DNA from 2 places in the Clostridium sp. MSTE9 genome. Region 1 is predicted to be linked to the other one. Evidence: riboswitches for the same ligand, from Rfam matches in the RefSeq annotation. Region 1 holds a riboswitch; the other holds the start of a gene.
What was found. A riboswitch is a leader RNA that binds a small molecule or an ion and turns the genes downstream of it on or off. The one in region 1 is predicted to bind fluoride.
Positions count from the first base shown of each region.

Region 2: it holds a riboswitch for fluoride, as region 1 does, so the genes downstream of both, HMPREF1141_RS03200 (inorganic diphosphatase) here and HMPREF1141_RS01295 (cation-transporting P-type ATPase) in region 1, are expected to answer to the same signal.

Region 1 is NZ_AKFU01000006.1:18,378-22,574, forward strand. It holds gene HMPREF1141_RS01290 (HAD family hydrolase) at 25-1,083, opposite strand; gene HMPREF1141_RS01295 (cation-transporting P-type ATPase) at 1,095-1,709, opposite strand; fluoride riboswitch at 1,955-2,014, opposite strand; tRNA gene HMPREF1141_RS01300 (tRNA-Ser) at 2,521-2,608, opposite strand; gene HMPREF1141_RS01305 (ATP-binding protein) at 3,122-4,197, shown strand, end outside.
Region 2 is NZ_AKFU01000014.1:10,666-14,862, reverse strand. It holds gene rsgA (ribosome small subunit-dependent GTPase A) at 1-165, shown strand, start outside; gene HMPREF1141_RS03215 (methyltransferase domain-containing protein) at 167-883, shown strand; gene HMPREF1141_RS03210 (glutathione peroxidase) at 989-1,462, opposite strand; gene HMPREF1141_RS03205 (MarR family transcriptional regulator) at 1,600-2,043, shown strand; fluoride riboswitch at 2,153-2,225, shown strand; gene HMPREF1141_RS03200 (inorganic diphosphatase) at 2,267-2,809, shown strand; gene crcB (fluoride efflux transporter CrcB) at 2,806-3,252, shown strand; gene crcB (fluoride efflux transporter CrcB) at 3,253-3,606, shown strand; gene HMPREF1141_RS03185 (P1 family peptidase) at 3,886-4,197, opposite strand, start outside.

The DNA of each region.
Region 1 (4,197 bases):
GCGTGGTAATGTAGAGATATTCGCTTATATCAAACTGACAGCCCGAAGGTATAGGCCCAACAGGATCATTATCACCATCAGAATCCGAATCCATTTTAAAATCAGATTGGTCCGTTTGATCCTGCAGGCCTCTTCCATCAGTCTCAGCAAATCGGGTAATTCGTTTATCAGTATTTTAGACAGCCTCCTCGCAATTGGGGAGCTGTTCTTTGCAAAGGATATCCCGACATCCGCAACTTTCAATGCGACTCCATCATTAGGGCCGTCTCCGATCATGGCTACGTGATGGCCCTTCTGCTGAATCAGCCGGATAATAATCCCTTTTTGAGAAGGCAGCAATCTTGCAAATACGGAGCAACCATCGGATTGCCTCGCTATCTCTGCGAATGCCATTCTGTCAATCGCATTTCCGGTCAGGTAATCGCCCGGATTTTCCGTCATCCCACATTCTCTTGCAATGTTTACGGCGGTTTCGGCTCTGTCACCGGTCAGCATGATGCTTCTGATTCCCTTGTCAGTGATTCTTCGGATGGTTTCAATCGTTCCATGCTCCAATGAATTTTCCAGCACTAACAGACAGAGGAAAGTATATTTTTGAGGAAGAACATCGGCTGAGCCGGATGCATATGCGAGCGCGATCGAGGTATTTCCCCATTGATTGATGGAACGAATCATGCGGTTATTCAGAAGCCGAAAATTAGAATCCGCGCCCCTTGTTCCGTCTGACGGCAACCATTGGGTGTCACACATATTGAGAATGACATCCGGGTCTCCTTTGGCAAAATAGCACACCCCTAAATCTTTCAGTTTATAACCGCACGCCATCCATCGGTTTTCAGAATCAAACGGTTTATCATAGATGCGTTTGCTTTGCAGCAATAAGTTCTTTACATCCATACCGTTTTTCTCAGCAAAGGAAATCAATGCTTTGTCAATTGCGTTTGCCTGTTCCAGCTTTTCAAGAAACAGAACGTCATTGCATAAAGCACATGCAATATCAATCAAATGCAGCAGCCTATCACCGGTGGAGCGCTCCGCGCCGATGGACTGATCCCCTTCACAGTAGATGTTTTTGACATCCATTTGCCGTGTCGTTAAAACCCCTGTTTTATCAAAGCAGACAACGTCAACATGATGGAGTGACTCAAACAAGCCGTGTCTCGAATCTGGATTTGATAACGCCCGCATTTCTCTATTTCATCAGAAATAAGCCAATGCCGGAAAAGCGCATCGTTTTGCAAAAGAACAATAACAGCAGCCCAAAACAGATAAAGCACGGTCAGGACGGCCAGGTTTGGCACGCGTGCTGCCTGAATAACAAACGCAGGCAGAAGCAAAATGACCAGAATCAAGTATTTCTTTTTAAAAAAGCGGATCTGAAAGGTTTCACTTTGCCCCCACAATTGTTTGGCAATCTGCCCATATTCTGTTTGCTCTCCGGTTGCAACCACAATACCGCTGCCCGAACCTTTTATGATTTTGCTGCCTCTGTAGAGCATTGTGTTGTCCTGCGCCTTTTTCAAAACAGGAGAGAGCTCGCCGGTCAAATCGAATTCATCGACCTCTAATCCGGCTGTTTCAATGAGCTGCAGATCGGCGGGAACGATGTCTCCGGCCTGAACGGCCACGATGTCATCATGACATAAATCGTCTTCATCGACATTGATCCATTTTCCATTTTTCATTATCGTTACAGGGTTGCCCTTCATATCATCTCTTTCCCTTCCGTTATGTGGCCGCTTACTTATATCGTTATTGGTTTCCTTTTTGCAAATCGCACAAATCACTTCTGTAAGAAATCTGTATTTGCCGAAAAGTACGCGTCATTTGAAATCAGCAGAAATTCTGTCATTCCCTTGTGGAATTCCATAAATCAGCACCTGTATAATGTTCATCAAATCTCCACTCCTGTTTGTTTCCATAAAAAAAAAAATAAAAAAGCCGATGGTTCTACCTTAAGGTAGAAGCCATCAGCTTTTCAGCAATTCAAGTGAGCCTCATCACTTTGAATATTCAATTGATCGGTACTTCTGTTCTACGCTACATTGCTGAATGGGTTGAGCAGCATATCACATTTTTCTTGTTTTTCGCAGTGGAAGCAACCCTATCGTGTCATCAGTATAACACTTCTAAATTTACTGTCAAGATTTCCTGATTACTTTTTATCAAACAGAATCAGGAATGATCGAAGTACCCCAATTATGGGCAAGAATTCTTTTCCTCTCAGGTCTGCTCCTTCAATCCAGCTTGGTTCTCTTACGATACAATCACGGCTAAAATGCAATAAAGATTTTAAAAGACAGTTACATTATCCTGACAAAAAAGCTTATGATATTCCATAAACAGTTTGGCTGAGAGAAATGATGGTAGATCTTCTATTGAAATGATTAGCTAATTTAACCGACCGCCTAAAGCCATTTTTCCACCGTTTCCCTCCCTCGTCACTCTTTCGCTGCTTTTTCAGGGTTCGAATCCCTGGCGCACAGAAAAAAAGGACCGGCATCTGCCAGTCCTTTACTTTGGCGGAGAGTTAGGGATTCGAACCCTAGGTCCCTTGCGGGACACAGCATTTCGAGTGCTGCACCATCGACCACTCGGACAACTCTCCAAGATTTATCTCAACATCCAACTCACCTCAGAAAATGGGGAGAACGGATGGGGAGAACGAAGAAAAAATGAAATTGTGAAACCCCGAAAAACCCTGTAATATCAAGGCTTTCCGAGCAGAGGCATTCGAAAAACGGTTTTGATTTCGAGTGCGGACCCTTCGACCACTTGGGTACCTCTCCATATTCAATTTTACCCCGTTTTTCAGGGTGGCACAGGCGTTAGAAACGTGTTAGAATAGAGCTATGGATTCCTGAGTTTTGCGGCTCGGAAACCTTGGAAACACGGGCTTTTCCGGAATTCGGTCACGGATTTGCCTTCGCCCGTTTCGAGTCAGGCCCGTTATGACCACTTCGATACGCTTCCATTGATGCCCGGCGTCAAGCAAAAAAAGCACTTGCTGTCCATGCCTATTTATTTTATAGAGAATGTCCGCAAAAGTCAAGCACTTTTATTGACTTAAAGTGACAGGAACGGTACAATAGCATTGAATCTCAGGAAAGGGGCAACAATTGTGAATCAAATTCAGGAGGCTGCATGGAAAATGGCCTCACTTTCTGTATACAGAGGCATCTTGGAAAGAAGCGTGCCGGAGGCGTTTTTTCGTCTGCTGAATGCTTCACAGGCGAATCAGCCTGAGACGTTTTTAACGGCCTGGGGAAATCTGATCGCTTTGCTCGGGCAAAAAAATGCCGACACAAACTTTGCGCAGGCTTTGACTGAGCCCGTTTTGTACGATGAAAACGCATTTTCAGTTGCCGCGGCATCTGGAAAAGAGGTTTCTTCTCTGATAGAAGCGGCGGCGCTGCGTGATCTGAAAATTTTAACGGAGCTGTCTGCGATCACTCCGCAGGAAATACTGGCCGGAAGCGCCTTTCCGCAGGCTGCGGAGCTGGACCTTCCCTGCTGGGAAAACGGACAGGTTATCGCGCAACTGCAGCAAGAGCCACGGGCCTGTCTGACACAGCTGAAAGCCTTTTACGCACAGAACGGCTGTGGCCGGTTTGCGCGCAACCGGGCGTTCATCTGGAGAAATGGGATGTTGTCCCCCGTTCAGCACCCCGATCCGATCCTGTTAAAGGATTTGAAAGGCTATGAACTGCAGCGAGGAATGGTATTGGAAAATACGAGCTCCTTTGTGCAGGGTCTGCCGGCCAACAACTGCCTGCTGTACGGCGACCGCGGTACGGGAAAATCTTCTACCGTAAAAGCCTTGCTGCATGAATTTCCGTCGCTGCGCCTGATCGAAATGCCGAAAGCGGAAATCCCCCATTTCCCCGATCTGGTAGAAATTTTGGCGGGGCTGCCGATGAAGTTTATCGTGTTTATCGACGATCTCTCTTTCTCCCGGCAGGACGATACTTATGCCGCCCTGAAAGCGGTACTGGAAGGCGGTCTGGCTGCCCGACCGGAAAACACGCTGATCTATGCCACCTCCAACCGGCGGCATCTGCTGCGGGAAACCTTCTCAGACCGCGAGGGTGATGAAATTCATCGCGTCGACACGATTCAGGAAAGCCTTTCTCTGGCAGACCGCTTCGGTCTTTCCGTGCGCTTTATGCTACCGGACAAGGCGCAGTATCTGGACAT
Region 2 (4,197 bases), on a different contig from region 1:
CGGCTGGAAAACTACCGAAAGCTGAGGCGGGAGGCCGGGTATGACGGCCTTTCTTCCCGGCAGATCGAAACCCAGAAGCTTAATGCCATGTTTGAGACGGTCGGCGGAATGAAAAATGGCCGCAAATTCATTCGGCAAAACGATAAGCGCAAGGGAGGATTCTAAAATGGAATACAGAAAAAGCAACCGGTATCACCCACAGCTTGTGCGTGAAAAAATAATGGGGCCAAATCCCATCAAGCTGCTGGAGGAATTGCTGCTGCAGCACTCGCTTGCTCCGGGTGATCTGGTAATGGATTTGGGCTGCGGGCAGGGCCTTACCTCCGTATTTCTGGTAAAGGAGTATGGATTCCGTGTGTTTGCGGCGGACTTATGGAGTAATCCGACCGATAACAAACGCTTTTTCGACCAGATGGGGCTCACGGCACAGCAGATCATCCCGCTGCACGCCGACGCCAACACTCTTCCCTTTGCGGAAGAATTCTTTGACGCCATTGTCAGTATAGACTCCTACCACTACTTTGGGCACGATCCGGAATATCTGGGAAAACGCCTGCTCCCATATGTAAAACACGGCGGCTATGTCTATATTGCCATTCCCGGTATGAAGCGGGACTGCCACGATCAGCTTCCGCCGGAACTGTTGCTCTCCTGGACGCCGGAGCAGCTTGACACCATTCATGACATTGCGTATTGGACGGAGCGGATCGGCAAGACCAAAGGCGTAAGGGTGCTCTCTATTCATGAAATGGAAAGCAACGAGGAAGTTTGGGCAGACTGGCTCCGCTGCGACAACGAATATGCGCGGGGCGACCGCAGAACATGGGAAGCCGGGGGTGGAAAATACCTGAATATGATCGCCATTGTGCTGCAAAGAGAATAACGGCTGCATCAACACAAACAAAGGGTACCGGGTGGTTTCTAGAAGCCACCCGGTACCCTATTTGATTTGTGAAACAGGAGTTATGATATCCGCCCGCAGGCGGTTTCAGAGCAGGGCGAGAATATCTGCCTCCAGATTTTCCGGTTTGTCCGACGGCGCATAGCGAGAAATCACATTGCCGTTTCTGTCTACCAGAAACTTTGTAAAATTCCATTTGATATTGGAACCCAGAACACCCTTTTGCTGAGATTTTAAATACGTATACAGCGGGGACTCGTTCGGGCCGTTGACCTCAATTTTCGCGAACTGAGGAAAGGTAACATGATAAGTGAGCTGACAGAAGCTCTGAATCTCCTCTTCGCTGCCCGGCGCCTGATGGCCGAACTGATTGCACGGGAAATCGAGAATCTCGAATCCGCGGTCACGGTACTTTTGATATAAGTTTTCCAGTCCCTCATACTGCGGGGTAAATCCGCACCCGGTTGCGGTATTCACAATTAGCAGCACCTTGTCTTGATATTGAGAAAGCGGCACCGGCTGTTTTTTCATGTCCAGCATACTAAAATCATAGATACTCATTTTGATGAGCTCCTTTCTATCAGTTGTTTGCTATTTAATTTTACACAATCAATTTAAAAACGTCAAGTGTTTTTCTTGACCTTCTCAAATAAATTTGATACTATTTAATTGTACGATAGATAAGAGAGGGGAACTCTATGAACAACACCGATGAAATTTTAAAGCTGGATAACCAGCTTTGTTTCGCCCTTTATGTCAGCTCGAAAGAGATCATCCGCAGATACAAACCGCTCTTGGAACCGCTTCATTTGACCTACACCGGCTATATTACCATGATGGCGCTGTGGGAGAAGGACGACATTTCCGTAAAGGATTTGGGAAATCGCCTGACACTTGATTCAGGCACCTTGACACCGCTGCTCAAAAAGCTGGAGTCGCTTTCGTATATTGAACGAATCCGCAGCGACGACGATGAGCGGAGCGTGCGCATTCGCCTGACAGAAGACGGGCGTGCCTTAAAAGCCAAGGCAGCCTTGATTCCGGAGCAGATGATCTGCACGGCAGGCCTTACGCCCGAAAAGCTCGGCCCGCTTTTAAAGAGCCTGCAGGCCTTTATCAGTGACCTTACAGCCGAATCCTGAACAGATTTTCTGTGCAATCCAAAAGCGCCGATTTGGGAGGAATCACTTTTTTTAAATCGCTATTGAAAATCCGTTTGGAGCATGCTATAATACATTTTGTCACATTATCAATTTTTCTGGGAATGAAGTTCTCCCGCGGCATTGCCGAAACTGCTTATTTAGCTGATGACTTCTGCGCTGGCAGAAGCATCGGCTTTTTTTGTTTATCAAAAGGAGGATACTAATGAATATTTGGCATGACATTCATCCGGAAAGAATTACAAGCACACGGTTTCACGCCGTAGTTGAGATTCCGAAGGGCTCAAAGCTCAAATATGAACTCGACAAAGAAACTGGACTGATTATTTTGGATCGCGTTCTGTATACTTCCACACATTACCCGGCGAATTACGGATTTATCCCCCGCACTCTGGCGGAAGACGGAGATCCGCTGGATGTTCTGATCCTGAGCGACGAATCCTTTGAACCACTGTCTCTGATCCCATGCCATCCCATTGGCGTGATTCATATGGTCGACGGCAACGAGCGTGACGAAAAGATCATTGCTGTTCCAAGCGGCGACCCGAACTACAATACATTCCAGTCGATTCAGGAACTGCCGCAGCACATTTTCAGTGAGATGTCGCATTTCTTTTCCGTTTACAAAGAACTCGAGGGAAAGAAAACCGTAATCAAAGAAATCGATGATGTAAAAAATGCCATTGCGGTGATCGAAGACAGCATCTTCCGGTATAACAAAGTCTTTCACAAAGGAATCAATGAATGAGAAAATATATTTTCCTTTCCTGCGGATCGATCGTCGGCGCTATTGCAAGATACCTGATCGAAAAGATCCAAATCTCCGGCTATCACGAAACTCTTCCGCTCAACACACTGTTTATCAACATCACAGGCTCTTTTTTGATCGCCTTCATCCTGACCATCGGCCTTGAAATCCGGAAATTTGATCCCGACGTTCGCCTTGGCCTGACGACCGGTTTGATGGGAGCGTATACCACCTTTTCCACCATGTGCAAGGAAGCCTCCACACTGCTGTTTCAGGGAGAATATACCTCTGCGATTTCTTACCTGATCGTAAGCGCCGCACTCGGACTGGGAGCTGTTTATTTAGGAGTTACAGCCGCCCGGGCGCTGGGAGTGAGGCTGCTGCAAAACAAGGAAAGCGACGAAGAATCTGCTTTCCATTACAACGAAAATGAGGTGGATTAGTTGGAGATTGCTCTGATCGCGATCGGCGGACTTTTGGGCGGGCTCTGCAGATTTGAATTGGGACGGTTTATTCTGCAGAAGGCCGACACTCGATTCCCGCTTGGAACCTTTATCATCAACATAACCGGTGCGTTCCTGCTTGGTGTGCTGACGGGCTCCGAGCTCCCGGCACAGACCTACGTTTTGCTGGGAGACGGTTTTCTTGGCGCATACACCACCTTCTCCACCTTTATGTATGAGGGCTTCCAGCTATTTGATAAAAGAGAACGAAACGCTTTTCTTTACATTTTCAGTTCCCTGCTTATCGGCATCATCGGGTATGTATGCGGCTATGCGCTTGCAAAAGCATTTTAACCCCTGCATTGCCCATGCTGACGGCAAACCTGAAAAACAACATACTAAAACGCCCCCAATCGCAGACAAAATAGCGATTGGGGGCATGTTTTATTTAGATGAAAAATTTGTTGAGATTGTTTCACGAGGATTATTTTGCATTGAGAAAGAGATTTTTCATTGGCTGGAAAGGAGATTGCCCGTTAAAAGACGCAAGATGCTGTCCCCAAAATGCAGGCGCGGCTGCATGAGCATAGCAAAGCACCCCAACAGCTTGTGTTGGGGTGCTTTGCATTTTTGTTAGTAAGATTTTACGAAAACATCCTGATAGGATGGATACCCGCCGAGAGATGCCGCCTTCTTCACGGCCTGCAGAATTGCCTGCTCTACGGCATAGGCGGACAGAATTCCGACTGCATCAAAATTGGCCGCTACTTCACCCGAACACAGGGTAAACAGGGTATCGCCGTCAAAAACGGAGTGAGCGGGACGAACGGCTCTTGCAATTCCATTGTGGCTGACGGACGCCAGTTTTTTAGCCTGTGCCTTTTCCAGCTTTGCGTTGGTAATCACACAGCCGATCACCGTGTTTCCGCTAAAAAAATCTGCCGT